DNA from 3 places in the Mesorhizobium sp. M6A.T.Ce.TU.002.03.1.1 genome. Region 3 is predicted to be linked to each of the others. Evidence: predicted binding sites of a transcription regulator. Region 3 holds the regulator's gene; each other region holds the start of a gene.
The links. The regulator PhoB, encoded in region 3, activates phosphate uptake and scavenging genes when phosphate is short. The targets are predictions, from matches to a motif close to TGTCATNNANCTGTCAT.

Region 1: EOC93_RS30550 (alkaline phosphatase) is a predicted target of PhoB. The motif match lies at 3,296-3,312, and genes of this name have one in related genera.
Region 2: EOC93_RS16670 (PhoX family phosphatase) is a predicted target of PhoB. The motif match lies at 5,799-5,815, and genes of this name have one in related genera.

The regions. Positions count from the first base shown of each region.
Region 1 is NZ_RZTI01000177.1:160-7,599, reverse strand. Features, by position in the region: gene ppa (inorganic diphosphatase) at 1-436, shown strand, start outside; gene EOC93_RS30565 (hypothetical protein) at 500-1,093, opposite strand; gene EOC93_RS30560 (TetR/AcrR family transcriptional regulator) at 1,138-1,743, opposite strand; gene EOC93_RS30555 (MFS transporter) at 1,826-3,109, shown strand; gene EOC93_RS30550 (alkaline phosphatase) at 3,385-4,959, shown strand; gene EOC93_RS30545 (hypothetical protein) at 5,062-5,343, opposite strand; gene typA (translational GTPase TypA) at 5,544-7,373, shown strand.
Region 2 is NZ_RZTI01000050.1:22,751-34,588, reverse strand. Features, by position in the region: gene EOC93_RS16690 (cytochrome ubiquinol oxidase subunit I) at 1-182, opposite strand, end outside; gene EOC93_RS16685 (ABC transporter ATP-binding protein) at 549-1,475, shown strand; gene EOC93_RS16680 (ABC transporter permease) at 1,472-2,233, shown strand; gene EOC93_RS16675 (phosphatidylglycerol lysyltransferase domain-containing protein) at 2,262-3,299, opposite strand; gene EOC93_RS16670 (PhoX family phosphatase) at 3,707-5,728, opposite strand; gene EOC93_RS16665 (hypothetical protein) at 5,936-6,274, shown strand; gene EOC93_RS16660 (phosphatase PAP2 family protein) at 6,287-6,964, shown strand; gene EOC93_RS16655 (helix-turn-helix transcriptional regulator) at 7,192-7,461, shown strand; gene EOC93_RS16650 (SulP family inorganic anion transporter) at 7,589-9,319, shown strand; gene EOC93_RS16645 (SMP-30/gluconolactonase/LRE family protein) at 9,364-10,224, opposite strand; gene EOC93_RS16640 (helix-turn-helix transcriptional regulator) at 10,338-11,138, shown strand; gene EOC93_RS16635 (adenylate/guanylate cyclase domain-containing protein) at 11,585-11,838, shown strand, end outside.
Region 3 is NZ_RZTI01000016.1:33,746-45,583, forward strand. Features, by position in the region: gene EOC93_RS07685 (YMGG-like glycine zipper-containing protein) at 1-70, shown strand, start outside; gene EOC93_RS07690 (CHASE domain-containing protein) at 165-1,787, opposite strand; gene EOC93_RS07695 (ATP-binding cassette domain-containing protein) at 1,917-2,717, opposite strand; gene EOC93_RS07700 (sugar ABC transporter permease) at 2,730-4,061, opposite strand; gene xylF (D-xylose ABC transporter substrate-binding protein) at 4,207-5,247, opposite strand; gene EOC93_RS07710 (ROK family protein) at 5,515-6,762, shown strand; gene phoB (phosphate regulon transcriptional regulator PhoB) at 6,797-7,486, opposite strand; gene phoU (phosphate signaling complex protein PhoU) at 7,503-8,210, opposite strand; gene pstB (phosphate ABC transporter ATP-binding protein PstB) at 8,246-9,061, opposite strand; gene pstA (phosphate ABC transporter permease PstA) at 9,074-10,687, opposite strand; gene pstC (phosphate ABC transporter permease subunit PstC) at 10,680-11,838, opposite strand, start outside.

The DNA.
Region 1 (7,440 bases), on a different contig from region 3:
GGACAAGGAGGCCGGCACGCTGTTCGTCGACCGCTTCCTGCATACCTCGATGCGCTATCCCGGCAACTACGGCTTCGTGCCGCACACGCTGTCGGGTGACGGCGACCCGATCGACGTGCTGGTCTGCAACACGCGCGCGCTGGTGCCAGGCTGCGTCATCAATGTGCGGCCGATCGGCGTGCTGGTGATGGAGGACAATTCCGGCCAGGACGAGAAGGTCATCGCGGTGCCTTCGCCCAAGCTGACGCTACGCTATCAGAACGTCACCGAATACACGCAGCTGCCGGACATCACGCGTGACCAGGTGCAGCATTTCTTCGAGCACTACAAGGATCTCGAACCCGGCAAATGGGTCAAGATCGAGGGCTGGCACGATGCCGCCTACGCCAAGAAGATGATCGTCGAGGCGATCGAGCGGGCGAAGAAAAGCAAGTAGGCCACCGGCGTACCCGTCGGAACTAGGCTTCTTTTAGTTCGAGCATGATTTTCGGGGTCATGCTCAATTGTCGACGCGGCCGAAAGCGGGCACGTCGCCGATCATCGCGCGCTTGTCCTTGCCGCAGGCAAAGCTGCGTGCCTTCTCGTCAGCGAGCTTGCGCGCCTCATCGTTGGCTGCGGGATTGCCGGTGGCCAGCACCAGTCCGACGGTGCAGCCCTCATACTTCTCCGGCTGGGCGACCTTGGCGACGATCAGCACGTCGGTCGGTTTGTTCTCCCCCTCGGGATCGCTGATCGAGCGACGGTGGATGACCGCGAAGGGAATGGCGAGGTCGCCGTTCGTCTCGATGCGCCACTCGAGCTTTGGTCCAGCCGAATTAAGCCCGACAAAACTTTCCCAGACCGTGGTCATGTCGCTGGGCGGAAAACCATAGAACAGCGATTCCCGGGCGTCGTCGTAAGAGATCAGCACTGGGTACCCGCGATAGCCCGAACAGACGAGACTGGCCCAGTCGCCATCGCCTTCCTCGGCCTGCGCATAAGTCACGCAGTCCTTCTTCGAGTCGAGATCGGTGTAGGCACTGGAAATGTCGCCGGCCTGGGCGGTCTGGCAGAGGCCGGCGAGGGCTAGCGAAATCATCAAAAGGGCTCGCATCGCAGGCAACTCCGTTTCGGGCTGCCGTAGCGTATCGTCAAACGCTATTTCTGCAAGCTCGCTTCGATCAGCAGGTCGGCGTTCCGGGCCACCGATTTTGCCGGTCCGCCGGCACCGAACAGCTGGCCGCTGATATAGGCGCCCTCGATCAGGAGCAGCAGCCCGTCGCCCAGCGTGTCGGCGTCGCCGGCACCCATTGCCGCCGCCATGGCGCGCAGGCGTCGTCGCAGTTCCTGCTTGTTGGCCTCGCTCACCACGCGGGCCGGATGGCCGTGCTCGGGATACTCGACCGCCGCATTGGTCATGCCGCAGCCGCGATAGTCTGGTCTTTGCGTGCGCTTGCCGATGCGGGTCAGGAATGCGGCGATCTGCGCGCGCGGATCGCCGGGATGGGCAGCCACTGCCTCGTCGAAGCGGGCCCAGAACTCGAGGTCGTATTGCCGCAGATAGGACGCGGCCAATTCGTCCTTGGAGGGAAAGCTGCGATAGAGGCTGGGCTTGGTGACGCCGGCACGCCGCACGATCTCGTCGACGCCGATCGCCCTGATGCCTTGCCGGTAGAACAGGTCGCGGGCAACGCGAAGGATTTTTTCGCCGGCGCGGGGCGGTGTCACTTCATCCGCTTTGATCGTTGGTTCAATGCTTTTCATTTTGGATGTGCCGTGGCCTGCTTGACAATGTTACCGGTCGGTACGTATACCTCGGTGTAACTGCAACGTACCGGTCAGTAACATGATAGCTCAATCCCGCCCGTTTGGCCAGCGCTACGCTTTCGTCGTGGTTGCCGTCATTTTCCTTTGCCTGCTGATCGCGGCGGGCCTGCGGTCGGCGCCGGCCGTCATGATGCTGCCGCTGGAGGAGAGTTTCGGCTGGCGGCGCGATGTCGTCTCGCTCGCCGCGGCCATCGGCATCTTCCTCTACGGCCTAACCGGGCCGTTTGCCGCGGCACTGATGGAACGGGTCGGGCTGCGCCGCACGCTGCTGGCATCGCTGGTGGTGATGTCGGGCTCGACGGCGCTCAGCCTGTTGATGACCGAGCCGTGGCACCTGCTTCTCACCTGGGGCGTATTCTCCGGCGTCGGTTCGGGCGCGGTCGCCACGGTGCTTGGCGCCACCATCGTCAACCGCTGGTTCAAAACCAATCGCGGCCTGGTGATGGGACTGATGTCGGCCTCCGCCGCCACCGGCCTGCTGGTGTTCCTGCCACTGCTCGCAGCGCTCGCCCAGTCGGGCGGCTGGAAGCCGGTCGCCATCGCCATTGCGGTGGCCACCGCTTGCCTGGTGCCGCTGGTCTGGCTGCTGGTGCCGGAGCGTCCAGCTTCGATCGGCATGGTGCGCTACGGTGCTGACGCCGACGACGTGCCGCCGGTTCCGCCGGCCTCGCAGGGCAATTTTCTCACCCACACGCTCAGCACGCTGCGCCGTGCCGCCGGCACCCGCGTGTTCTGGTATCTGTTCGCCACCTTCTTCATCTGCGGCTTCACCACCAATGGCCTGGTCGGCACGCACCTGATCGCGTTTTGCGGCGACATGGGCATCGGCCAAGTGCAAGCTGCCGGCCTGCTGTCGCTGATGGGCATCTTCGACCTGATCGGCACGACGCTGTCGGGCTGGCTCACCGACCGCTTCGACCCGCGCAAGCTGCTCGGCGTCTATTATGGCATTCGCGGCCTGTCGCTGATCTATCTGCCTTATTCCGGCTTCTCGTCGACCAGCCTGATCATCTTCGCCGTGCTCTACGGATTGGACTGGATCGCAACCGTGCCGCCGACGCTCAGGCTGTCAAACGAGGCGTTCGGTGATCGTAGTGGACCGATCGTCTTTGGTTGGATCGTCGCCGGCCATCAGGTGGGTGCGGCGACCGCCGCCTTCTTCGGCGGCACGATGCGCGAATTGCAGGGCAATTACGAGCTCGCCTTCCTCATCGCCGGCATGACGGCAATAGCCGCAGCCTGCATCTCGCTGTTGATCAACACCAGCCGTCCGGCCTTCAACCCGGAACCGCAGGCGGCTTGAGCTGCGACGGCCGAGCGCTAATCTCCCCCCTTGAGGGGGAGATGGCCGCGACGCGGCCAGAGGGGGTCGGTCCGACCGGGCTCGGCCCCTTATCGCAGACGCAGGAGGTTGGCGCTTCACGCGAGACGACCCCCTCTGTCGCCTTCGGCGACATCTCCCCCTCAAGGGGGGAGATCACCTGTCCATTGTTATCAAACCTTCATGGTTTCGAGATGTGCCTGAAACATTGACGCTGGACCTTGGCGGCGACGTTCAACGCCATCCAGGAGACAGCCATGAACAAAATTTCGATGACGCGGCGCGCTTTCGTCACGTCGGCGAGCGCCGTTGGCCTCATCGGCGCCTCGGGCCTCGCGCTGCCCTACTATTCCCGCGCCAATCAGCGGCCGGCCTTCACCCATGGTGTCCAGTCAGGCGACGTCGACGCCACCAGTGGCATGGTCTGGACGCGCACCGATCGCCCGTCGCGCGTCGTGTTTGAAGTCTCCTCGACGGAGAATTTCGCCAACGCCGTCCGCCTTGCGCCGCTCGATACGTCGCCGGCCAGCGATTACACGGTAAAACGGCTGCTCACCGACCTCGCCTCGGATCAGGATATATTCTACCGCATGACAGCGGCCGATCTCGCCGACATCAACGCCGTCTCCGAGCCGATCGTCGGCCGCTTCCGCACGGCGCCGGCCTCGAAGCGTGACATCCGGTTCGCCTGGTCGGGCGATACCGCCGGCCAGGGTTGGGGCATCGACGACACCGGCATGAAGACCTATGCCACGATCGGCAAGCACACGCCCGACTTCTTCCTGCATTCCGGCGACACCATCTACGCCGACGGCGCGATGAAGGACGAGGTCGACATTCCCGGTGGCGGCAAGTGGAAGAACACCGTCCTCATCGACGAAAAGCGCAAGGTTGCCGAGACGCTGGACGAGTACCGGGGCCAGTGGAAATACAATTTGATGGACGGACATGTGCTGGGGCTCAACGCCATCTGCCCGACCTTCTACCAGTGGGACGACCACGAGGTGGTGAACAACTGGTCGGATTCGAAGGACCTGAGCGCCGACGACCGCTACTCGGAAAAAAACATCCATGTGCTGGCGGCACGCGCGGCACGCGCCTTCCACGAGATGACGACGATCCGCTACGAGCCGTCGGAACCGGGCCGCGTCTATCGCAAGATCGCCTACGGGCCGCTGCTCGACGTGTTCTTCCTCGACATGCGTTCCTATCGCGGCGCCAATGGCCTTGGCATGCAGGATACGATGACCCCGCAATCGCGCATTCTCGGCGAACAGCAGACCAAATGGCTGAAGCGCGAACTGGCAAACTCCAACGCGACCTGGAAAATCATCGCCGCCGACATGCCGCTCGGTCTCGTCGTCTGGAACGACGCCACCAAGAAGGCCGGCGCCGAGGCCGTCAGCAATGGCGACAATGGCCCGGCCAAGGGCCGCGAGCTGGAAATTGCCGACCTCCTTCGCTACATAAAGAACGCTGGTATCAGCAACACCGTCTGGCTGACCGCCGACGTGCACTACACGGCGGCCCACTACTACAATCCAGACAAGGCGCAGTTCCAGGACTTCAATCCGTTCTGGGAGTTCGTCTCGGGTCCGCTCCATGCCGGCACGTATGGACCCAATGATTTCGACATGACCTTCGGCCCGGAGCTGAAATTCATCAAGGCGCCAACTGCCGAGCAGGGGCAGAACCTGCCACCGTCGGCCGGCCTGCAGTTCTTCGGCCTCGTCGATATCGACGGCGCCACTGAACAGATGACTGTGCGGCTTATGGACCGCGACGACAATGAACTCTACAAGGTCGCGCTCGATCCGGTGCGATCGGCGTGAGCCAAACCATGATCCCGAAAAGTGGGAACCGGTTTTCGGAGAAGATCATGGTCAAACAAGAAGATAGAGCCCCATCCCGATTCTGTCGGGATGGATCAGGCTCTAGTCCGGATAGCAGACGGTTGGAATCTTAGGCCAGACCGCGCTGTCGCAGCCGGCATTTTCCTGCCTCTGCTTGAAGGCGGCGCTAACCGGCCCGGTCACTACCGGGTCGACGCCATCGGGCGCATCGGCAAACAACTGCTCCGCCGAACGCGTATCGGACGGCAGGGCAGGCGGCGTCTCCTTCAGCGTCGCGGCCGACTGCGCCGCGCCTGCCGCAAGCAGAACGGCGAGGGCTGCCCATGCAAGGATTGGCCGGTATCTGATGCCCGTATTGGTCATGAAATTTGAACTGTCCCGACCCTGAAAGGTTCCGCTTTGGTTAATAATTTCATTTCACACCAAGACGCTTAAGATTTGGTGACCATGTATTTGGTGGCACGCCTCCTCTTTCGCAATTGCGAAAAACCCTGTATGAGCCGCCCAACCGAAAGAGGCAGCGCCTTTTGGCCTGCTGCCTGCAACGCTCCCGAGACCACAACATGAAAATTCGTAATATCGCGATCATCGCGCACGTCGACCATGGAAAAACCACCCTCGTCGACCAGCTCCTGAAGCAGTCCGGCTCGTTCCGCGACAACCAGCGCGTCGCCGAACGCGCCATGGATTCGAACGATCTCGAAAAAGAACGCGGCATCACCATCCTGGCCAAGGCGACGTCGGTCGACTGGAAGGATACCCGCATCAACATCGTCGACACCCCCGGCCACGCCGATTTCGGCGGCGAGGTGGAGCGCATCCTGTCGATGGTGGATTCGGCCATCGTGCTGGTCGACGCCGCCGAAGGGCCGATGCCACAGACCAAATTCGTCGTCGGCAAGGCGCTCAAGGTCGGGTTGAAGCCGATCGTCGTCATCAACAAGATCGACCGGCCGGACGCCCGCCATGTCGAGGTGGTCAACGAAGTGTTCGACCTGTTTGCAGCGCTCGACGCGACCGACGAGCAACTCGACTTCCCGATCCTTTACGGTTCAGGCCGCGACGGCTGGGTCTCGGAAAACCCCGAAGGGCCGAAGGACCAGGGCCTCTCGCCGCTGTTCGACCTCGTCATCAAGCACGTGCCGGCGCCGACCGTTCATCCCGGCCCGTTCCGGATGATCGGCACCATCCTGGAGGCCAATCCGTTCCTCGGCCGCATCATCACCGGCCGCATCGAATCCGGCACGCTGAAATCCAACCAGGCGGTCAAGGTGCTGCACCATGACGGCACCCAGGTCGAAACCGGCCGCATCTCGAAGATCCTGGCTTTCCGCGGGCTCGAGCGCCAGCCGATCGACGAGGCGCAGGCGGGCGACATCGTCGCCATTGCCGGCCTGTCGAAAGGAACCGTCGCCGACACGTTCTGCGACCTGTCGGTGACCGAGCCGCTGCATGCGCAGCCGATCGATCCGCCGACCGTGACGATGTCGTTCCTCGTCAACGACAGCCCGTTGGCTGGCACCGAAGGCGACAAGGTGACCAGCCGCGTCATCCGCGACCGCCTGCTGCGCGAGGCCGAAGGCAATGTCGCGCTGAAGATCGAGGAATCGCCTGATAAGGATTCGTTCTTCGTCTCCGGGCGAGGCGAATTGCAGCTTGCCGTGCTGATCGAGACGATGCGCCGCGAAGGTTTTGAGATTGCCGTGTCGCGTCCGCGCGTCGTCATGCAGAAAGGCGACAATGGCGAATTGCTGGAGCCGGTCGAGGAAGTCGTTATCGACGTCGACGAGGAGCACGCCGGTGTCGTCGTGCAGAAGATGTCGGAGCGCAAGGCCGAGATGGTCGAGCTGCGCCCGTCAGGCGGCAACCGCCAGCGCATCGTCTTCCACGCGCCGACGCGCGGCCTGATCGGCTACCAGTCGGAGCTGTTGACCGACACGCGCGGCACCGCTGTCATGAACCGGCTGTTCCATGCCTACGAGCCCTACAAGGGCGAGCTGCCGGGCCGCACCAACGGCGTGCTGATCTCCAATGAACAGGGTGAATCGGTCGCCTATGCCATGTGGAACCTGGAAGACCGCGGCCCGATGGTCATCGATCCGGGCGTCAAAGTCTATCAGGGCATGATCATCGGCATCCATTCACGCGACAACGACCTCGAAGTGAACGTGCTGAAGGGCAAGAAGCTGACCAACATCCGCGCCGCCGGCAAGGACGAAGCCGTGAAACTGACGCCGCCGATCCGCATGACGCTGGAACGCGCGCTGGCCTGGATCCAGGACGACGAGCTGGTCGAGGTGACGCCGAAGACCATCCGCCTGCGCAAGCTCTATCTCGACCCGAACGAGCGCAAGCGTTTTGAGAAGTCGGCGAAAGTGGTCGGCGCGGCGTAAGCTTTTTTCTCCGGAAACAATTATCGAGGGAGGGAGTGTTGCTCCCTCCCTTTTTTACCCGCCGGCG
Region 2 (11,838 bases), on a different contig from region 3:
GACAGCGCGAACACCTTCACCCAGGTGAAATAGGCGCGCATCCAGGCGGAATCGCCTGTGGCGTTATAGCGAAGCTTGAAGAACAGCAGCATCCAGCCAAGCGCAATGGTGATAGCCGGAAACAGGATATGGAACGAGATATTCGCGCCGAACTGAATGCGCGAAAGGATGAGCGGGTCCATGGCGGCTCCGGCTGCTGCTTATGTGGCAGAAGATAGGCCGGATGCGCCAACCGGTCAAAGCGGCGTGGCGTCACGCGAGGCGGAACGCCGCAGGACTATTTTATTCCTGACCTTAGGCTAGATGATCTGGGATTCGTCATCATGGCGAACATTCCGACCCGCTTGGACCGCAAGGTACCGGGCTTGTAGTTGTTGGGCCATTCATCCGTTCGGACAGGAAAAGGCCGCACGACTGCGGCAGGGGTGGATGCGTCTTCGCAGGCCAATGTCCAGAACTGTCAGGAGTGCCATTGACTTCCGGCTGCGCGCACCGACATTCAGCGGATTAAAATCAACAGACCTCTTTCAAGCAGCCGTTTTTCAGCCATGCCGTCCATCATTTCCATTTCCGGGGTCACCAAGACCTACGCTACCGGTTTCAAGGCGCTGAAGGAGATCAACCTCGATATCGAGCGCGGCGAGATCTTTGCGCTGCTCGGGCCGAATGGCGCCGGCAAGACAACGCTGATCTCGATCGTCTGCGGTATCGTCAACCGCTCGTCGGGCACGGTCACCGTGGACGGCCACGATATCAGCCGGGATTATCGGGCTGCGCGCAGCCTGATCGGGCTGGTGCCGCAGGAACTGACCATCGACGCGTTCGAGAGCGTATGGGCGACTGTCAGCTACAGCCGCGGCCTGTTCGGCAAGCCGGCCAACCCCGCCTTCGTCGAGAAGGTGCTGCGCGACCTGTCGTTGTGGGACAAGAAGGACGCCAAGGCGATCACCCTGTCCGGCGGCATGAAGCGGCGGCTGATGATCGCCAAGGCGCTGTCGCACGAACCGAGGGTGCTGTTCCTCGACGAGCCGACAGCCGGCGTCGACGTCGAGCTGCGCCAGGACATGTGGGCGATGGTGCGCCGGCTGCGCGAGGATGGCGTAACCATCATCCTGACCACGCACTATATCGAGGAGGCCGAGGCGATGGCCGACCGCGTCGGCGTCATCAATCGCGGCGAGATCGTGCTGGTCGAGGACAAGGCCGAACTGATGCGCACGCTTGGCCGCAAACGACTGTTGCTGGAGCTACGCAGCCCGCTCGCCGCCATACCCGAGACGTTTTCGCGTTATGCGCTGGAGCTTTCGCCGAACGGTGACCAACTGACTTATACCTATGACAACCAGAGCGAACGGCCGGGCGTCGCCTCGCTGCTCCGCGACCTTGAGACGGCCGGCATCCAGTTCCGCGATATCGACACGCAAAACAGCTCGCTCGAGGAGATCTTCGTCAATCTGGTGAGGAAGGACGCATGAACCTGCGAGCAGTCTGGGCGATCTACAAGATGGAGATGGCGCGCGCCTTTCGGACCGTGCTGCAGAGCATCGTCTCACCGGTCATCTCGACATCGCTCTATTTCGTCGTCTTCGGCTCGGCCATTGGCTCGCGCATCACCGAGATCGACGGCATCAGCTACGGCGCCTTCATCGTGCCGGGACTGATCATGCTGTCGCTGCTGACGCAGTCGATCTCCAACGCCTCCTTCGCCATCTATTTCCCGAAATTCGTCGGCTCGATCTACGAGTTGCTGTCGGCGCCGGTGTCCTATCTGGAGATCATCGTTGCCTATGTCGGGGGTGCGGCGACCAAGTCGATCATACTCGGCCTGATCATCCTGGCGACCGCGTCACTGTTCGTGCCGCTGACCATCGAGCATCCGTTCTGGATGCTCGCCTTCCTGGTGCTGACGGCGGTGACGTTCAGCCTGTTCGGTTTCATCATCGGCATCTGGGCGAGGAGCTTCGAGCAGCTGCAGCTGGTGCCGCTGCTGATCATCACGCCGCTGACCTTCCTTGGCGGCAGCTTCTATTCAATCGACATGCTGCCCGGCATCTGGCGCACGGTGACGCTGTTCAATCCTGTCCTCTATCTGGTCAGCGGCTTTCGCTGGAGTTTCTACGGCAAGTCCGACGTCTCGATCGGCATCAGCCTCGGCATGACCGTCGTTTTCCTGCTTATCTGCATAGCGATCGTCGCTTGGATTTTCAGGACCGGCTACCGGTTGCGGAACTGACCCCGCCAAATCGGTCAAATGGCCGCTTTCAAATGGACTTGACCAAGCGGAGCAGCCCCAGCATCCCGACGAAGGTCCCCTTGCGGAAGGCGACGTAGGTCGGCTCCTCGATGCCGTGGAAGCGGCGTTTGAAAGCAGCCTGCCCCTGCAGGTTGAACTTGCGGCGATTGATCCATGGCGAACCATAGGCGCGCTGGAAAGAGGTGCGCCAGAAGTCGCTTTCGGCAAATCCGCTGGGTCCGATGTCGACAAGCGGCGACAGGCCGAGCGTGACGACGGAGATGCCTTGCTCGCGGAAGCGGTCGACCGCGAATTTGGTCAGGCCGATCTCGGCATGCGGCGTGGCATCGACGTGCTTGCGCTTGAACGAGGTGGTATAGCCGATCACCTCGCCGCCGCTGAACAGGGGATCGAAGTCGAGCAAGGCCACGAGCTCGCCATTGGGGCCATGCAGGACGAAGCGGCGCATGTCGACGCCGAGATGATCGCTGAAGGGACGGTTGAGGAAGGCCATCTCCCATCGCTTGACGATGCGGTCCGCCCGCCAATTCTGCGATAGCCGCTGGATCTCGTCGAGAAAGATGGTCCGCTTGTCCTCGGCAAAGGAAAACCCCTTCTTCAACAGCCAGCGCTCGGAATAGCGCACGGTTTCATTGCGCTTTCCGGAAAAATCATGGGCGGGCAGGACTAGCCGCGTATCCACGCCGAGACGATTGACCTGGTATCCGAGTCCGGCGAGCACGCGCGCCGTCTGTTCGCCGATCTGCACGAACCACGGGTTACCGGCGGCCTCGACGAAACGCCTGATGTAGTCGGGCCGATCGGGCGGGTGAGCCACCGGGTCGCCAAGCGCGAAATGGTGCTTCATCTTGGTGCCGAAGGCGATGTAGCCGTCAGCGTCGCCGAAATAAGAAAGGTTGCGCTGGACGGCGGTCGAATAGGCGAGCGAAAAATCGCCATGCCGGCGCACCAGCGCCAGGCGCTCGACATGCGTCAGCTCCCGCCGCTCTACCTTCGGCGCTGCGCCTTCGAGCAGGCGGTCGAAATGAATGCGCAAGGAGGGCATGGTCGAGGTTCCGCGTGCCGCGCTTCGCTATTGGGAATACCCGCCAGCCCGCGGGCTTCGAATCAGTCGCATTGGGCGGTCTGATTGTCGATCATATCGCGCATGTCCCCTTTAGAGCGCAACCGGCGTGGTAAGCACCGATGAACTGGTGGCAGCGAGAACGGAACGGAAGCCCAGCAATTGGGCATAAACTGGCAATTGGGCATAAAAAGGAGGGGCTTCGGTCGCGCCGAAACCCCTCCTTCACGATTTGTCAGCGTGGACCTTGGAGCGAGATGAGCTCTAGAGCGCCTCATCGTTTCACGGAAACGCCGAACCGCTCTATCTCTTTGTTTTTGCGCAATTCCCTTGGGAAAGCGCTAAGCGCTTTTCCCCGGAAAACCGTTTCACACTTTCCTGGAATTGCTCTAGACCGCAATCTTGCCGCCGCCCTGTTTGGTGATGGCGACGACCGACGGCCGCACCGGCATGTCGGGCTTGAAGTCGGGCCAGCGGGTCGACAAGTCCTCATAGTAAGAGGGACGGCCAAAAGGCTCCCAGTCTTCGCCGCCATCGGCCGGATGCTGGACGGCGACGAAAGCGGTCTGGTCGTCCGGCGTGAATAGCGGGCCGCACATTTCGGCGCCGATCGGCACGCGGAAGAACAGCTTTGATGTCGCCCGCGCCTCGCCTTCGGTGTCGACCGCCCACAGGCCGTCGGTGCGGCCGGTCGCCTTCGGGCCCTGGCCGTCAGTCGAAACCCAGAGCCGGCCGGCCGCATCGATCGCGCAATTGTCCGGCATGCCGAACCAGCCATTGGCGGTCGTTGCGGTCGAGAAGGTGGCGCCGACTTCGGCCACGGCGGGGTCGCCGCATTTCAACAGCACTTCCCACTTGCCCTTGGCAGCAGTGAAATCGCCGCCGTCCTCGACGATCTCGATGATGTGGCCGAAGGCGTTTTCGGCGCGCGGGTTGGCGGCGTCGACCTGGTCGGCCTTGCGTTTCGAATTGTTGGTCAGCATGACATAGACCTTGCCATTGGCGGCATTGGGTTGGATATCCTCGGGGCGGTCCATCTTGGTGGCGCCGAGCAGGTCGGCGGCACGGCGGGTCTCGATCAGCACGTCGGCCTGGCTGGCAAAGCCGTTCTCGGCGGTTAGCGGACCCTGGCCAAAGACGACTGGCAGCCATTCGACCGACCCGTCCTCGGCGAATTTGGCGACATGGAGCGTGCCGTCGTCGAGAAGATCCAGGTTGGCGGCACGGTCCTCGGCGTTGAATTTGCCTGTGGTGACGAATTTATAGACATAGTCGAAACGCTCGTCGTCGCCGAGATAGAAGACGACACGGCCATCCTTGGCGACGATCGATTCAGCACCTTCATGCTTGAAGCGGCCCATGGCGGTGCGCTTCTTCGGCGTCGAAGTCGGATCGTTGACGTCGACCTCGACGATCCAGCCGAAGCGGTTGGCCTCGTTCGGCTCCTTGCCGAGGTCGAAACGGTCGTAATGCGCCGCCCACTCATAGGCGCCCTCGGGAATGCCCAGGCGCTTGTAGTTGGCCGCTTCCGCGTGACCGGCCGGCAGTTCGCCCGAGAAATAGCCGTGGATGTTTTCCTCGGCCATGACATAGGTGCCCCAGGGCGTGACGCCGCCGGCGCAATTGTTGACGGTGCCAATGACCTTGGTGCCGGTCGGGTCGGCATTGGTCTTGACGCGGTCGTGGCCGGCGACGGGGCCGGACAGCGCGATCTCGGTGTTGGAGGTGATGCGGCGATTGAGCTTGCCGTCGCGCACCACCTGCCATTTGCCTGACACTTTGCGGATCTCGACGATGGTGCCGCCATGCGCGGCCATCTCGACATCGACCTGTTCCTTGCTCAGCGGCGCCTGCTTGGCCTCACCATCGACGATGGTGACGAGGCCCGGGAACATCAGATGCGGGTTGGTGTATTCGTGGTTGACCACCAGCAGGCCATGCTCGGCCGAGCCGTCGAGCGGGATGTAGCCGACATAGTCGTTGTTGTAGCCAAACTGTCTTTCCTGGGCCTGCGCCGACTGTTTAGTCGGATCGAATTCCGGCGAATCGGCAAACAGCGGATCGCCCCAGCGCAGCAGCACGTCGGCGTCATAGCCCGGAGCGACATGATGCTTGTCGTCGACGCCTGCCTCGACCTCGTCGAAGGTGAAGGCCGAGCCGCCGGCGGCGCGGGCATCGTCGGCGAGGATCAGCGCGAGCGGGCTGACGGTGACGGCGATGGCGGTTGCCGCGAGCGATCCCTGTAGAAAACCGCGGCGCGAGAAACGCGCGGCGATGATCTCGCCCATCGTCTTGTTGTCAGTGGGATTGGTTCCTGGCCCATCGTTTTCCTCGAGCAGACTGGTGCGGAACTGGGCGTCGGGGGAGCGATGTTCGGTCGAGCGATGTTCAGTCGAGCGATGTTCAGTCATGGGGGGCTTGCCTCTGGCTTCTTTGGGATGGCTGGAGCGTCTTGCTTGACTGACCGCGTATCGCCGGGAGATCACAGTTTGATGACGTTGCCGGCCAATTTCCAGCCCCGATTTCATGTCCATGATCAGCCCCGCTTGACCGCGACCGACGCTTCGGAAACAAGATCTGCTGCAGGCGCGGAAGCACCGCTTCGAGAGGGACAAAAAGTGAGTTTTTGGGGACTGGGGCAGCTCGGCATTTCTACAGTGATCTTCCTGCTGGCGGCGACGGCGGCGAAGCAATGGGGACTGGCGCCGAGCCTCGGCAAGATCGTTCTGACCTTGGCGCTCTATTCGCTGGGCAATCTGATCATGCTGAGGCTGATCCGTGAATTCGGCATGTCGGTGTCTTTCAGCCTGTCGGCGGTGATCCAGCTGGTGTCGGTGAACGTCGTGGCCCTGGTCTTCTTCGGCGAGCGCGTCAATGCGTTGCAGGCGACCGGCATCGTGCTCGCCGTCGCAGCTGTGGCGCTGATAACGCTCGGACCCTATCTGCAAAAATTGTAATTGCGAGGGTCGATGAAGAATACCGCAAACAAGTTGCTCAACTGGATCGAATTCCCGGTGCTGCTGGCCGGACTGGTCATCGCCGGCGGATTGTGGGGGTTCGAGGAGCTGATGGAGGTGGCGCGAGACACCACGCCGCACGCCTTCGATACGGAAATCCTGCTCGCTTTCCGTGAAGCGGGCCAGCCTGACAATCCGATCGGACCGCCATGGCTGGAAGGAGCGATGCGCGACCTCACCAGCCTCGGCAGCGCCAGCGTGCTCGTGCTGATCACTGCTGCGGTGATCGTTTATCTGCTGCTGATCCACAGACCGGGACCAGCGTTTCTCGTTTTCGTGGCAGTGGCGGGCGGGCAGGCCCTGTCGAGCACGCTGAAGCTCGGAATCGACCGGCCGCGCCCCGATCTGGTCTCGCATCTCGCCGACGTGGCGACGCTTTCGTTTCCGAGCGGCCATGCGATGCTGTCGGCGGTGACATATTTGACGCTGGGCAGCATGGCGTCGCGCTTCCTGCCTGGGCGAACGACCAAGATCTATGTGCTGGCACTTGCGGTGCTGACGACCCTGCTGGTCGGCATCAGCCGCGTCTATCTCGGTGTTCATTGGCCGTCCGACGTGCTGGCCGGCTGGTGTGCCGGCTTCGCCTGGGCGATGCTGTGCTGGCTGGCCGCACGGACGCTACAGCGATAGCGCGGGCACACCGACGGCGGCTGAACCGGCCGTCAGAACGACGCTGCGGCTAATTCTCCTCGAAATTTGCGGCGCCCGAGGGCCTACTGTCCTAGCTGGCACGCAAGCTCTGCAGGACACAACCGATCTTGGTGCGTGCATGTCTGACATATGCATCATGATGCTTGAACCATCAAAATGATAGTATTATGCATGGGAATGCAGACTCAGACGGGGGTTTTTAGCCGATGATCACTGCCGCGCAGATGCGCGCCGCAAGGGCGCTGGCCGGCATCGATCAGAAGACGCTCGCCGAGCGCGCCGGGGTTTCACTTCCAACCATTCAGCGCATGGAAGCGAGCGACGGCGTGGTCAGGGGCGTGGTCGATACGCTGATGAAGGTCATCCAGGCCCTCGATGGGGCCGGCGTGGAACTGATCGGCGAGAACCAGGCCAGCGAGCGCGGTGGCAGGGGCGTGCGCCTCAAGCCGGTCGTGCCGCGGAACCCGCCGGGCTGAGCCGACAAAGTCGCGACGGCGACCGCCGACAGTCCTGCCGACGATCCCGCCGCCTTCTTGGTTTTATGCATGCCCCAAAACCGCTCAGCATTTTTGGGCGACATGCATCAGGAGCGGAAGGTAGTCCATGGATCGAACCCGACGGGCAATTCATCAACCGGCCCAAAGTCCGGCAAAGCCGGCATTTTCCGAACTGTTCACACCGAAGCTGGTGACGGTGCTGCGCGAGGGCTATACGCTTGGGCATTTCAAGGCCGATGCGATCGCCGGATTGACCGTGGCCATCGTGGCGCTGCCGCTGTCGATGGCGATCGCGATCGCTTCCGGCGTGACGCCGGAGCGCGGCCTGTTCACCGCCATCGTCGGCGGTTTCATCGTCTCGGCGCTCGGCGGCAGTCGCTTCCAGATAGGCGGTCCAGCCGGCGCCTTCATCGTGCTGGTGGCGGCGACGGTCCAGCGCGAAGGCATCGATGGGCTGCTTCTGGCGACGATGATGTCCGGCGTTTTCCTGCTCGCCATCGGCTATCTCAGACTCGGCACCTATATCAAATTCATCCCCTACCCGGTGACCGTCGGCTTCACCGCGGGCATCGCCATCATCATCTTTTCCGGACAGATCGTCGAACTGTTCGGGCTGAAGCTCGCCGGCAACGAGCCCGGGCCACTGCTGCCGAAGCTCGTGGCGATCGGTGAGGCCGCCGGAACGCTCAACATCTCGGCGACGCTGGTGGCGGTGCTGACCATCGCCACCATTGTCGGGCTGAAGCGGTGGCGCCCTGGCTGGCCGGGCATGCTGATCGCCGTCGGGCTCGCCTCGCTGGTCGTGGCGCTGCTGGCGCTGCCGGCGGAAACGATCGGCACGCGCTATGGCGGCATTCCGCGCAGCCTGCCTTTTCCGGCGCTGCCGGCGCTCAGCCTCGACAAGGCGATCGCGGTGCTGCCGGACGCCGTTGCCTTCGCGCTGCTCGGCGCCATCGAATCGCTGCTGTCGGCCGTGGTCGCCGACGGCATGACGGGACGTCGGCACCGCTCCAATTGCGAACTGGTGGCGCAAGGGTTCGCCAACATCGCCTCCGCCCTGTTCGGCGGCATCTGCGCCACAGGCACCATTGCCCGCACCGCGACCAATGTGCGGTCCGGCGCGCACGGGCCGGTTTCGGGCATGTTGCACTCGCTGTTCCTGCTTGTCTTCATGCTGGTGGCGGCGCCGCTGGCCAGCTACATCCCACTCGCAGCTCTTGCCGGCGTGCTGGCGGTGGTGTGCTGGAACATGTTCGAAAAACAGGCTTTTGCCACCCTGCTGCGCGCCTCACGCGGCGACGCACTGGTGCTGATGGCGACCTTCCTGATCGTCGTGTTCCGCGATCTTACCGAAGGCATCATTGTCGGCTTCGCGCTGGGCTCGATCCTGTTCATCGACCGTATGGCCAAGAGCATCGCCGTGGAGACCGACCTGCCGCTGGTGCAGGACGATGTCGCTGACGGCAGCAACGGTGGCGGCGCCTATGATTCCAGCGAGGCGAGCGACGCCGATACCGTCGTCTACCGGATCTCTGGCGCATTCTTCTTCGGCGCCGCTTCGACCGTCGGCACGGTGCTGGACCGCATCGCCGACCAGCGCAAGAACTTCATCCTCGATTGCTCGGCGGTGCCGTTCTTCGATTCGACGGCCGCCAACGTCATTGAGGGTGCCGCCCACAAGGCGAGGCGCGCCGGCGTGCGCTTCATCATATCAGGCGCTTCGCCGCAGACGCGGCGCATGCTGATCAACCACGGCGTCAAGCGGCCGCTGGTGACATACGCCGCCTCGATCCGGGATGCGCGGGCGCAACTGGCAAGGAGGACGGAGGCGGAGTAACCGCCGACCGGAATAGCCGGTCGGCGGTCAATCGCTGGGGAAGCTCAGTCGAGGGAGAGCGCCGCGACTTCGCCCTCGTTCATCTGCGGCACATAGATGGTCGACTTGCCGTCGGTACCGATGTCGGCGCTGCCCGGCTTGAAAGTCGCGACTGCCTCAGGCTTGCCGCCAGCCTTGTAACGGTAGAGCGTGCCGGCCATGTAGGCGGTGGCGTAGACGCTGTCGCCGACGACAATGACACCGTCGAGGTTGGCGAATTTTTGCGCGCCGGGCAGGTGCGAAACTGTCCTGGTGGCGAGATCGACCGAAAGCAGGCCGCCCGGCTCCGCGGTGCTGAAATCCGGCTTGATGCCCTTGCCCCAGGAGGCGACGATCAGCCTGTTGCCATCGGCGAAAATGCCGTTGGGCGAAGCAAGGGCTGCGTCCTTCGCGAACAATTCCGGCCGACCGCCATCGATGCGGTAAATGGCTTCGGCCAGCATGTCGGTGACATAGACCTTGCCTGAAGCATCGGCGGTCATGTCGTTGAGGAAGACAGCATTCGGCACATCAATGGTCGAAATCAGCTTGCCGCTTTCGAGATCGACGACGCGCACATGGGTGATATCGGCGACGTAGAGTTTGCCGTCCGAGATCGCCATGCCCTTGGGTGCGTCCATGCCGTCGGTCCAGTGCCGGGTGGTGACCTTGCCGTCGAGCGATAGCACCGACAGATAGCCGTTGCCGTCGGCTTCGCTGGGATTGCCGACGATGTTGGAAACGATGAGGCGTTTGTTGGCGGCATCGAACAGCGCTGATTCCGGCTGCTCGAAGCCGGCTGCGCGCCAGATTTCGCCGGCATGGGCGGTGGGCATCGTTGCGATGCCGATGACGGCGAGAAGTGTCGAGCGGATAAGGGTTTTCATGGCGAGTCTCCTGTGATGACAGCGGAGACCTAGGTTTTCCGATACTTTTCTGGAAGGCTGATTACAGCTAATATCGAAAATCGATACGAAACTGCGGGAAAGAGGTGCATCGCATGAATGGCCTGATCTTCGAGGCGCTGAAGCGGACGCTCAAGGCAAAGGGCGTCACCTATCGCGTGCTTGCCGAGCGCATGGGCGTTTCCGAGCCGACGGTGAAGCGAATTTTCCACGAGCGCAACTGCAAGCTCGACCGGCTGGTGGAGATTTGCGCCGCTGCCGGCGTGGAACTGGAAAACGTGCTCGGCTCTATGAACAGGGGACCGGGGCCGGCCAACCACATCGCGTCGGACATCGAGCGCAAGCTCGCCAGCCGGCCGGCGCTGCTGTTCATCTTCGTCATGCTCTCCGAGAAATTCACGCCCGAAGGCATCATGCGCTCACAAGGGTTGAGCGAGGCCTCGATGTTCCTCTATCTGCGTGACCTCGAGGAGCTGGGCCTGGTCGCGCTTGGCCGCGGCCTGTCGGCCAGGTTGCTGGTCGAGACGCCGATCCAGTGGAATTTCGAAGGGCCGCTGCGGCCGCTGTTCGAGATGACCAACAAGAATTTTATCGGCTGGGCGATCACGCATCTGGAGCGGGAGGCGACCTTCGTCAGCTTCTCCAGGCGGATGCGGCCGGAGACGGCGGAAATGGTGAAGCGTGAGGCGGAGGAGCTGGCGGAACGCGTCAAATTGCTTGCCCATCACGATCAGCACACGACGCCCGAAGACGGGCTCACCGGTTACAAATGGACGTTTGCCTTTGGCGCGACGCCGTTCCCGGCGATCATGCCGATCGGGCCGCACCCGCGAGATGCCGGGGCGTCCGACCGGCCCGTCGCTCCTGCAAAGGGACGCCGTGCTTTGCCGGCCTGACACAGCCAATCATCCCGAGCAGGATTGTACCTGGCGGCTTGTCGCGCACCACTCCGGCGGCGCCGACTGCCACCATTTTTGGTGACCTGAACTGGGAAGCCTCCGCCTGTCCTGCTTCAGTTTCCACGATGATCTTTTGTCCGGACACTTTTTGCTCTTTGCAGCCGCGCTTCAAAAATGAAACCACATTCATGGTAGAGTTCGCGCACTGATTTGCCAGTAGAGGGCGGGTTTGCCGAATGCGTGACACGTCCCCGTGAAATCGAAGTGATCCTATGCCGACGGCGCCAACACTTGAACTTCGCCGCTATTCGCGCCTGAAAAATTTGCGGGAGCGCGCAGAACGCCAGGGTGCTGCATTGCAGTTCTGGGCGCGTACGGCATCGCTCGCCGTGATCTCCTGCTTCTTTTCATCGATCAGCCGCTGGGATGCCTCGCTGCTCTTCGTGCTGGCGGGCCTCGTGCTGTTCCAGCTCGTCGGCCTGATCCAGTTTCTCTTTGCGCGCCGTCGCAACGCGCCATGGTGGATCGGTTACCTCGTGGGTACGCTGGACATCATTCTGCTGACCGTTCTGCTGGTAACGCCCAACCCGTTTTCCCTGGAGGTCGCGCCGGCCGCGATGCAACTGCGCGAGGGCAGCTTCAAATTCCTGCTGATTTTCGTATGCCTTGGCGCGCTGACCCTTTCGACACGATTGGC
Region 3 (11,838 bases):
GCGCAACCTGCGCAATGGCTATTGCCAGTACCGAGACAACCGTGGCCGTCTCTATACGGCTCGCTGCTGATCCGTTCAAACGCACGAGGCAATAGAAGCAGAGACCGGCTCGTCCGGTCTCTGCTTGCTTGCGCCTTCGAAAACGGTCGGTTTGCGGCAGCGTTTCAGCCCGACAGTGGAATCCTGATTTCCACGCTCAATCCGCCATCGTGAAAATCGCGATTGATCGTACCGCGCAATTCGCGTGTCACGTTCAAATCGATCAGCTTGGTGCCAAAACCGGTTTTGACAGGTGCTTCGAGCTTCTTCTGGCCAACTTCGCGCCAGTTGAGAACCAGCGTCCTGTCGCGCCTGCGACCTTCGACCGACCAGTCGACCTTGAGCGAGCCGACTGAGTTGCCGGTTTCGCCATATTTCAGTGCATTCGTCGCCAGTTCGTGAAAGGTCAGGCCGAGCGCTTGCGTTGTCGTCTCGTCGAGCAGCACCTCTGGCCCCGACAATATCCCCTCGGGAAGCTCCTTGCCGAACACCTGGCCAAGCTCGATGCGCAAGAGATCGCCGAGATCGGCCTTCTGCCAGCGCGAGCGCGTCAGCATGTCCTGGGAGGCCGCCATCGCTTGCAACCGGGCCGAAAAGGAGGAGGAGAACTCGTGGACGTCGGTGGCGTGCGACGCCGTCTGGCGCGCGATCGCCAGCACCCGCGTGATCGAGTTCTTGATGCGGTGCTTCATTTCCTGCAGCATCAGGTCTTTTTCGAGCAGGCTCTTTTCCGTCGTCTCGTGAAGCAGCGAGACCGCGTCATAGGCCCGCTCCTGATAGCGTGCCACCAGCGCGATGGTGCCTGCGAGCAACAGCCCGAACAGGCCAAGCATCACCGGAATGGCGCGCGAGGAGGGTTGCGAGAAGGCGATTGTCGGCCTGAACAGGATGGTCCACGGACGTCCGGCGATGGTGATCTTGCGGGAAGCCAGCAGCCTGTCGCCGAAGGTCGACACCGGCGGCGTTTCCGACTGGAACAAAAGATGGTCGGCATCCACCTTGCCGTCATAGATTTCGATGTTCACCGGCAGCAGCGGCGTCCGGCTGAGCGCGGTTTGGAACAGATCGCGGGCGCGGAAGGCCGCATAAAGAAAGCCTGATGTCGAGGATCTGGACGCATCGATGCCGTCCGGCGCGGTTTCGACGTTGAGCCGCACGAAAACCAGGAAGCCGGTGAAGGTTTGCGCAGCACCTGTCTCCTGGCCTAGCTGCACGCGCCCGGTCGCGTGCTGCTGGTCGTCGGCCATCGCCTTTTCGATCGCCTCGCGCCGCACCGGGTCGGTGAACATGTCGTAGCCGATGCTGGATTGATTGGAAGCGTCGAGCGGCTCGAACAGCATGATGGGCGTACGCCACGGCAATGTCGTATCCGGATAGACGGCATGGCTGGTGCCATAGTCGTGCAGGATGGCACGCTCGACCGCTGCCTCGTCGCCGGCTCTCGCCAGTCTGAGAAAGCCTATGCCGCGCAGGCCGGCGAAATTGTCGTTAATGCCAAGCGCATCGAAAAACGCCTTGAACTCGCCCCGCGAAATGCCGCCATTGCGAGCGTCGAACAGCGCCTGGGTCGATCGCAGCAGCGACAGATGCAGGTCAATGCGGCTATCGATCCGGTTGAGCGCGTCGTCCGCCGTCGCCTCGAACTTGATGCGCGCCGCTTCCTGCGTCGCGAAATAGGCGAATCCCGCCATTGTCAGGCTGATCAGCGCGACGGCGATGAAAGCGACGGTCGGGAAGAACTTCTTCAATTGCTGCTGCGGCCCTTGGACGGTTCCCGACCTTTATGGGCAAGTCCCCGCGCCAACACAATGGCGCGGCCAAACCATCATGACGGCTGGCATATCATGTCGCAGATATTTAGCCGGCTATTTAAAGCCTCAGGCTGCGATCTTCAGCGCACCTGGCCCCGGAATGGCACCGGGCGGACACTTCCCCAGGATGATCATGCCGAGCACCTCGTCCTGGGTCACGTCGCTGGTGCGCGCCGTGCCAACGACCTGACCGTTCTTCATCACGCAGACGCGGTCGGCAAGCTCGAACACATCGTGGATGTCGTGGCTGATCAGGAAGATGCCGATGCCGTCGGCCTTGAGCTGCATGACCAGTTCGCCGACCTGCGCCGTTTCCTGCGGCCCCAATGCCGCCGTCGGCTCATCCATGATCAGGATGCGGGCGTTGAACAGGATGGCGCGCGCGATCGCCACCGACTGCCGCTGGCCGCCCGAAAGCTTGACCACCGGTTCCTTGAAGCGCTGGAAGCGGGGATTGAGCCTGCCCATCACCTTGCGCGCCTCGGCCTCCATGGCGCCATCGTCGAGCGTGCCCCAGCCGGTCATCAGCTCGCGGCCGAGGAAGAGGTTGGCGGCGGCGTCGACATTGTCGGCGAGCGCCAGCGTCTGGTAGATCGTTTCGATGCCGTATTTCTTGGCATCGCGCGGATTGGAGATCGAGGCCTCCTCGCCATTGACGAATATCTGGCCCGAGTCGCGCTTGTAGGCGCCGGACAGGATCTTGATCAGCGTCGACTTCCCGGCACCGTTGTGGCCGAGCAGCGCCACCACCTCGCCCGGGAAAAGGTCGATCGACGCGTCGTCGACCGCGCGAATACCACCAAAGGCAATCGAGATGTTCCGCATATCGATCAACGGCGTGCCTGTGCGAGCAGTTGTGTCAACCATGATCGCTCTTCCCTAAACGCGCTTGCGGTAGACGGTGTCGAGCCAGACGGCGATCACCAGGACGGCGCCGACGACGACGCTCTGAAGCGGTGAATCGATGCCGAGCAACACCATGCCGGATTGCAATGACTGCATCAGAAGCGCGCCCAGCATGGCGCCGAGCACCGTGCCGGAGCCGCCGGCCAGCGACGTGCCGCCGATGACGGCTGCGGCGATGACCAGCAACTCGTCCAGCGTACCCAGCGCATTGGTCGAGGCATTGAGGCGAGCCGACGCAATCGCCGCGCTGATTGCGGCCAATATGCCCATGATCATGAACACCTTCATGGTCACCCAGCGCGTGTTGATGCCGGCGAGTTCCGCCGCTTCCGGGTTGCCGCCAATGGCAAAGACATAGCGGCCGAAACGGGTGCGCCTGGTGATGAAGGTCATGACGATGCCCACTGCGACCGCAATCAGCACCGGTATGGCGATGCCATGGGCGATGAACAGCCCGCCTTCGGGGACGGTGATGCCGTTCCGCTGCGCGTATTGGCGCACGATGCCGATTGGCCAGGGATAGGAATTGGCGATCCACACGGCGCCGAGGATGGCGGCGCAGGCGACAACACCAAGCAAGCTCTCCGCCCAGACGGGACGCAACGGAAACTTGAACCGCTTGCGCTGCGACCGGCCGTTGAGCAGCATGAAAGCAACGGCCACACAGGCGAGAACGCCGACGATCCAGCTTGCGGTTGCCCCGATCGAGCCACGCGGCCCGCCACCCATGAGCTGGAAGGTAGCGTCGAGCGGCGCGACGGTGCGCCCGCTCGTCATCAGCCACGCCATGCCACGCCAGATCAGCAAGCCGCCCAGCGTCACGATGAAGGCCGGAACCTCGAGATAAGCGATGATGAAGCCCTGGAGCGCGCCTATCATGAGGCCGAGCACCACACCGGCAGCCAATGCGATAATCCATATCCAGGGATTTCCCACCTGGAGCCCCATGACGCGGATCAGGAATTCGGCCTGCGCCACGCCCATCACCATGCCGATCACGCCTTCGACGGAGCCCACCGAAAGATCGATGTTGCGCATCACGATGACCAGCACCATGCCGGTCGCCATGATCGCCACCGAGGAGGTCTGCACCGACAGGTTCCAGAGATTGCGCGGCGTGAGGAAAAGCCCACCCGACAGGATGTGAATTCCAACCCAGATGACCAGCAGAGCGCCGACCATGCCGAGCATGCGTATATCGAGCTCGGTTGCCTTGAGGAACCGTCCGATGGCGCTGAGCTCGGATTCGCGCGCCCGGTCTTCGGCCGTGTGGGCGACCGGTGGGTTGGATGCCGTGTCGGTCATGATGTCCTCCGACCGGGTTGCCGTCTGGCGCGGATGCCGGAACAGAATGCTATTTGCTTTCCACGGTCATTTGAAGCGGAAAGCCTCTCGAAAAACGCCGCGGCCTGACAGCCGCGGCGTTCGTTTCCTTGCGAAATGATCCAGATCAGTTGCAGGCCGCAACGCTGCCCGCGGCGACACCCGCGCAGACTTCGTCCTTCTTGATCCAGCCGGCGTCGATGACGACGTTGAGATTGTCCTTGGTGATGGCAATCGGCGTCAGGAACAGCGACTTGACGGCATTGCCGCCCGGCGTGGTGAAGTCCTTGACGCCCGCAATGTCGGTCATCTGCTTGCCATCGGCAAGCTGCGAGGCGATCTCGGCGGCGTTCTTGCCGAGCTCTCGCGCGTCCTTCCACACCGATACGGTCTGTGTGCCGAGCGCAATGCGGTTCAGCGCTGCATGGTCGCCGTCCTGGCCGGACACCGGGACGGATCCGGCCAAGCCTTGCGCCGTCAGCGCCGCGACGACGCCACCGGCGGTGCCGTCATTGGCGGCAACCACCGCATCGACCTTGTTGTCGTTGGCGGTCAGGAACTGTTCCATGTTCTTCTGGGCGTTGGCGGGAAGCCAGCCGTCGGTATACGCCTCGCCGACATTTTTGATCTTGCCGCTGTCGATGGCATCCTTGAGCACTTCCATGGAGCCGGCGAACAGGAAATCGGCATTCGGATCGGCGCCCGAGCCCTTGATGAAGACGTAGTTGCCTTCCGGCGCCACCTTGAACACTTCGCGGGCCTGCATGCGGCCGACTTCCTGGTTGTCGAAGGTCAGATAGAACACGTCCTTGTTCTCGATCAACCGGTCATAGCCGACGACCGGAATGCCTTCGTCCAGCGCCTTTTGCACCGCCGGCCCGATGGCCGACGCATCTTGCGCAAGGATGATCAGCGCGTTGGCGCCCTGCGAGATCAAGCTCTCGACATCGGTCAGCTGCTTGCCGGGATTGGACTGCGCATCGGCGGAAATATACTTGTCGCCGGCAGCCTCGATCGCCGTCTTCATGGCGGCTTCGTCGGTCTTCCAGCGCTCTTCCTGGAAGTTCGACCACGAAACGCCAATGACCTTGTCCTTCGCCTGTGCGACCGACGCGAGCGTCAGCGACATGGCGACCCCCGCCAGGATGGCGGCTGCGAATCTCTTCATGATAGTCCTCCCTGCGCCGCGTACGGCGCGACCAAACTGGCCCGAAGGCCGACACAAAGGCTCTATTTTTTCGAGCCTCGAAAAAATACTGGTCCAACGCCGAAGCGCTGTCAACATCATTTCTGATGGATTTTGATGTCCCTGCCGACTTTTTTCGAGCCCCGGAATAAACAATGACAGGGCCTTCTGCTTCTGCCAGTATTTGTTGGACGCTGCCGACGGCTTCCGGTTCATGAGCGGCCGCGGCAAGAGGGAGGAAGCAAAAGAATGTCGGTTGGAATCCGTCATGACGATTTGCGTCGGCGCAACCGGGCGATGGTGATTTCGGCCGTACGCCGGGCAGGCCAGCCGTCGCGAACCGAGATCGCCGCGACCACCGGCCTCAGCCATTCGACCATATCGGCGATCTCTTCCGACCTCATCCAGGAAGGCATCCTGACCGAGAGCAAGGCGAGCGAGACGGTTTCGCTGAAACGCGGCCGGCCGCAGGTCGGCCTCAGCCTCAATCCGGAAGCGGCAGCGGTGTTGGCCGTCGTGTTGTCGCTGAATTTCCTCTCGGTCGCCGTCATCGATTATGCCGGACAAGTGGTCGCCGAGGAACAGCGCCGGCTGGACACGCTGACCATGTCGCGCAACGAGCTGATCGACGAATGTGTCGCCATCGTCCGGCGCCGGCTCGAAGATCCCGATCTCGATGTCCAAAGCGTCGCCCGCATCGCGCTGGCGATCCAGGGCATCACCGATTCCCATGCGCGCGCCATGTTGTGGTCGCCGATCACGCCGCAGACGAACATTGCCTTCGCCGACATTCTGGAACGTGAGTTCGGCATCCCGGCCATCATGGAGAACGACTGCAACATGATGGCCGTGGCGCTGCGCTGGCGCGACCCGGATCGCTACCGCGACGATTTCATCGCCATCCTGCTCTCCCACGGCATCGGCATGGGGCTGGTGCTGAAGGGCGAACTGTTCACCGGCACCCATTCCTCAGGCGGCGAATTCGGCCACATGATCCACCGGCCGGGCGGCGCGCTTTGCCGCTGCGGGCGGCGCGGCTGCGTCGAGGCCTATGCCGGCAACTACGCCATCTGGCGCAATGCAAGGCAGTTGAGCGAGAACGCCGAGCCGGTCGCCGATGTCAGCGACGCCGAGATGCGGGCACTGGCGGCCCGGGCGCGCCAGACGGACGGACCGGAGCGCGAAGCCTACCGCAAGGCCGGCGAAGCGCTCGGCTTCGGGCTCGGCAGCCTGTTCGCGTTGATCGATCCGGCGCCGGTCGCCATGGTCGGCGCCAGCGCTGCCGCTTTCGACCTGATCGAGCCGGCCCTGCGCGAGGCCATCGCTCAGACCGCCGGCGGTCAGCATTCGGGTTCGATTTCCTTCGACACCGAGCCGAACGAGCTGCCGCTGATCCGCGAAGGCTGCGCCATGCGAGCGCTGAGCTTCGTCGACCAGGAGATTTTCGCGCCGGGCGCGCAAGGGAAGTCCGGCACGGCCAGGAAGCACGTGGCCTGAACGGAAGAACGCAGCTTGAATTTAGGCAGTCTGTTCAGTCTTCCCTGATCGCATAGCCCGCGCCGCGGATGGTGCGGATGACATCGGGCATGCGACCATTGTTGACCGCCTTGCGCAGCCGGCCGACATGGACGTCCACCGTGCGCTCGTCGATGTAGATCGTCTCGCCCCAGACATTGTCGAGCAACTGGCTGCGCGAGAACACCCGACCCGGGTGCCGCATCATGAATTCGAGCAGCCGGAATTCGGTCGGCCCGAGCCGGATCTCGCTCTTCTTGCGATAGACCCTGTGCGATTCGCGATCGAGCATGATGTCACCGACCTTCAGCACGCTGGACAGCACTTCGGGCTTGGCGCGGCGCAGCAGCGCCTTGACCCTGGCCATGAATTCCGGTGTCGAGAACGGCTTGACCAGATAGTCGTCGGCCCCGGTCGAGAGGCCGCGCACCCGGTCGCTTTCCTCGCCGCGCGCGGTCAGCATGATGATCGGCAGCCGCTCGGTTTCGGGACGCACCCGAAGGCGACGGCAAAGCTCGATGCCCGAAACCGCCGGCACCATCCAGTCGAGCACCAGAAGATCGGGCACGTTTTCCTGAAGCCGGATTTCGGCCTCGTCGCCGCGCGTCACCACCTCGACCTGATAGCCTTCGGATTCCAGATTGTAGCGAAGGAGGACGCCCAGCGGCTCTTCGTCCTCCACCACCATGATGCGCGGCGCGATCATCGGCCGGTTACCCCTGTCATGTCGCCGACGCCGACATCGTCGTTTCGTCGAGCTTCGGTCGATCCGCCGGCAATTGCTGCCCGGTCACGACATAGTAGGCGTTTTCGGCGATGTTGGTGACATGATCGCCGATACGCTCGAGATTCTTGGCGCAGAACAGAAGATGCGTGCAGGCGGTGATGTTGCGCGGGTCCTCCATCATGTAGGTCAGGAGTTCGCGAAAAACCGCCGTGTATTTCACGTCGATCTTCTCGTCGGCGGCGCGCAGCTCTTTCAACGCGCCGGCGTTGCGCGACACATAGTGCTCGACCACGCCGCGGAGCTGCTCGAGAACGAGATCCGCCATCGCGTCGATACCGTGCGAGAGATTACGCGGCGTGGCGCTCTGACCGACGGCGTTGACCCGCTTGGCTATGTTCTTGGCCAGGTCGCCGATGCGCTCGAGATCGCCGGCCATCCGGATTGCGCCAACCACGGCGCGCAGATCTTGCGCCATCGGCTGCCGCTTGGCGATCAGCGTGATCGCGCTGTCGTCGAGTTCACGCTGCCGCGCATCCATGATGGCGTCATCCGAGACGACGCGCTGCGCCATCGCATTGTCTGACGCGAGCAACGCGCGGATCGACGCTGCGACCATCGCGGCGGCGAGCTCGTCCATGTCGCGGATCAGCCTGTCGATGTGCTCCAATTCCTCGTCGAAAGATGCGACGGTATGTTCACCCATGATACTGTCCTCGTGCTCGAAATTCGCCGGACCGCTTAGCCGAACCGGCCGGTGATGTAGTCTTGGGTGCGCTTGTCGTCGGGGTTGGTGAACATCTTATCGGTCGCGCCCTCCTCGACCAGATAGCCGAGATGGAACATCGCCGTGCGCTGCGACACGCGCGCTGCCTGCTGCATCGAATGGGTGACGATGACGATCGTGTAGTTCTGGCGCAGTTCGTCAATCAGTTCCTCGACACGGGCGGTGGCGATCGGATCGAGCGCAGAACACGGCTCGTCCATCAGGATCACTTCCGGTGACACAGCGATGGCGCGCGCAATGCACAGACGCTGCTGTTGGCCACCGGAAAGGCCAGTGCCCGACTCGAGCAGGCGATCCTTGACCTCGTTGAACAGGCCGGCCTTCTTCAGGCTCGATTCGACGATGCCGTCCAACTCCGCCTTGCTCCTGGCCAGACCGTGAATGCGCGGACCGTAGGCGACGTTTTCGTAGATCGACTTCGGAAACGGGTTCGGCTTCTGGAACACCATGCCGACGCGAGCTCGCAGCTCGACGACATCGATTTTCGGGTCGTAGACATCCTCGTTGTCGAGCGTGATCTTGCCGCTTACCCGCGCGATGTCGATCGTGTCGTTCATTCGATTCAAGCAACGCAGAAAGGTCGACTTGCCGCAGCCCGATGGGCCGATCAACGCCGTCACCTGGTTCTCGCGGACATCGAGATCCACGTCGAACAGAGCTCGCTTCTCGCCGTAATGAACGGAGACCTTTTCGCCCTTCATCTTGATCGAAGGCTCGTTGGTTCCGCTACTCAGTTTCTGCTCGACGCTGGCTTCCGTCATGATGTTCATATCCTCTACTCCTTACCAGCGCCGCTCGAAGCGCCTGCGCAGTATCACCGCGATGGCATTCATGATGACCAAAAACACCAGCAAAATCAAAATCGCCGCCGAAGTCTTCTGCTGGAACCCCGCTTCAGGAAAATCGGCCCACATGAATATCTGCACCGGCAGGATCGTCGCGGGATCGGTGAAGCCACCGGGAATGTCGACGATGAAGGCGACCATGCCGATCATCAGCAACGGCGCGGTTTCACCCAGCGCATGCGCCATTCCGAGGATGGTGCCGGTCATGATACCCGGCATCGCCAGCGGCAGGACGTGATGGAATACGGTCTGGACCTTGGACGCTCCGATGCCAAGCGCCGCCTCGCGGATCGACGGTGGCACGGCGCGCAGCGAAGCGCGTGAGGCGATAATGATGATCGGCAGGGTCATCAGCGCCAGCACCATGCCGCCGACCACCGGGGCCGAGCGCGGCAGGCCGAAGAAATTCAGGAATACGGCAAGTCCAAGCAGGCCGAAGACGATCGAAGGCACCGCCGCCAGATTGTTGATATTCACTTCGATGATCGTCGTCAGCCGGTTCTTGGGCGCAAATTCCTCAAGATAGATCGCCGCCGAAACGCCGATCGGGAAGGCGATGGCGAGCGTTACGATCATGGTCAGGAACGATCCGACGACCGCGCCCCAGATACCAGCCAGTTCCGGCTCGCGGCTTGCGCCGGTGAAGAAGAAGATCGAGTTGAACCGGCTTTCGATCAGGCCGGCGCTCTTCAGCGTATCGAGCCAGACGATCACCTTGTCCGAAATCTTTCGCGATGCTTCCGGCGTGTCGATGACCCGCAGGAATGCCTGGCCGCTCGCGGCTGGCGCCGTGCTGTCCAGCGCCTCGATCACCGTGCCCTTTGCGACCGCCGTTCCGTTGGCCCCAGGCGACAGCGCGGTCAGCTTGACCGTGCCGCCATTGAACGCGACCAGCAGCGACGACGCGCCGCTCGTCAGCGTGAGCATGCCGTTTTCGCCCTCGGTCGCACCATGGCCGCGCGCCAACGCCAGCATGGCATCGTCGCCGAAGGTCAGATCGATGTCGCCGCTGCTTTGCGAAGGCGTGACGCTTGTCGAAATCGCCTCGTCCGAACCGACGTCGGCAAGCAAACCCTTGAGATAAAGGTCGGCAAAATCGTCAAGTGGAACCGCGTAGTCCACAGTTCCTCCGAGCATCCCCGGATCAGCAGCGATATCTTTGCGCAGGAACACGCCTGTGCCCGTGGAAATCAGTCCGCGCAGCAGGCGCTTGTCCTGACGGCTCGTCACATCCGGAAATTTTGCCGTAAGCGCTTCCTGGGCGATGGCGTCGTAGTTGACGGCGTCGAGTTTCGCCGGGTCTACCTTGGCCGCCGAAAGATCGATCGGCAGCGTCAGATAGTTCTGCCGCAGCGCCGGGATCGCCTGGGTGACGATCGTCGACAAGAGCAGCACAAGGAACAAGCCGGCCAACGCGACGGCTGCGGCGCCAAGCCATTTGAACCACGTTTCCGCGCGGTAACGGCCCTTCAGCCGTGCCTTCGCGGCATCGTCGGTATGAATGCTGACCGGCCGTCTGCCGGCGCCGAATGACGCGATCGCATCAGTCATATTGCTCTCGGTATTTCTGGACGACGCGCAAAGCGACGATGTTGAGGGTAAGCGTGATGCAGAACAACACCAGGCCGAGCGCGAAGGCTGCAAGCGTCTTGGCGCTGTCGAATTCCTGATCGCCCACAAGCAGCGTCACGATCTGCACCGTCACTGTTGTGACCGCTTCGAGCGGGTTGGCCGTGAGGTTTGCCGCCAGCCCTGCGGCCATGACCACGATCATTGTTTCACCGATCGCGCGGCTGACTGCGAGCAGCATCGCCGAAACGATGCCCGGAAGGGCCGCCGGAAGGATCACCTTGCGGATGGTTTCAGACTTGGTCGCGCCGAGGCCGGCGGAACCGTCCCTCAGGGATTGCGGAACGGCGTTGATCACATCGTCGGAAAGCGAGGAAACAAAGGGAATGATCATGATGCCCATGACCACGCCTGCGGCGAGCGCGGATTCTGACGCAACGTTGAGACCCAGGCTTTCGCCCAGACCACGGAAGTAGGGCGCAACCGTCAGCGCAGCGAAGAAACCGTAGACGACGGTCGGAATGCCAGCAAGGATTTCCAATACCGGCTTTGCGACCGCGCGGACGCTTTTGGAGGCGTAATCCGAAAGATAGATCGCAGCCATCAGCCCGATAGGCGCAGCTACCAGCATGGCAATGAAGGTGATGAGCAACGTGCCGGCAAAGAGCGGCACCATGCCAAAAATGTCCTGGTTGACCGCTCCGGCTTCCGCTCCGGCGCCGGTGAAGGCGCTCTGCGGCGACCAATGTGTGCCGAACAGGAATTTATAGAGCGGCACCTGTTGGAAGAACCGCAAGGATTCGAAGATGAGCGACAAGACGATACCGATCGTCGTCAGGATCGCGACCGCCGAACAGGTAATCAAGAATGCGCGAAGAACGCGCTCGACAACGTGGCGCGCTCGGTAGGCCTGCGCGATGCGCGAATAGGCCCAGTAAAATCCGGACGCGGAAAGCATGAGCGCGACGGCCCAGATGATCCAGCTGCTGGTCGTATGGATCGATTTGTAGACGGCCGCGGCCGCCTCTTTCGTGGGATCGGCGAAGCCGACAAGCCCGCCAAATGCCATCGCACGAGCGTCGCGGATGAAAGCTTCGACCTGCGGAACGCCCATTCCCGACAGCTCGGCGGAG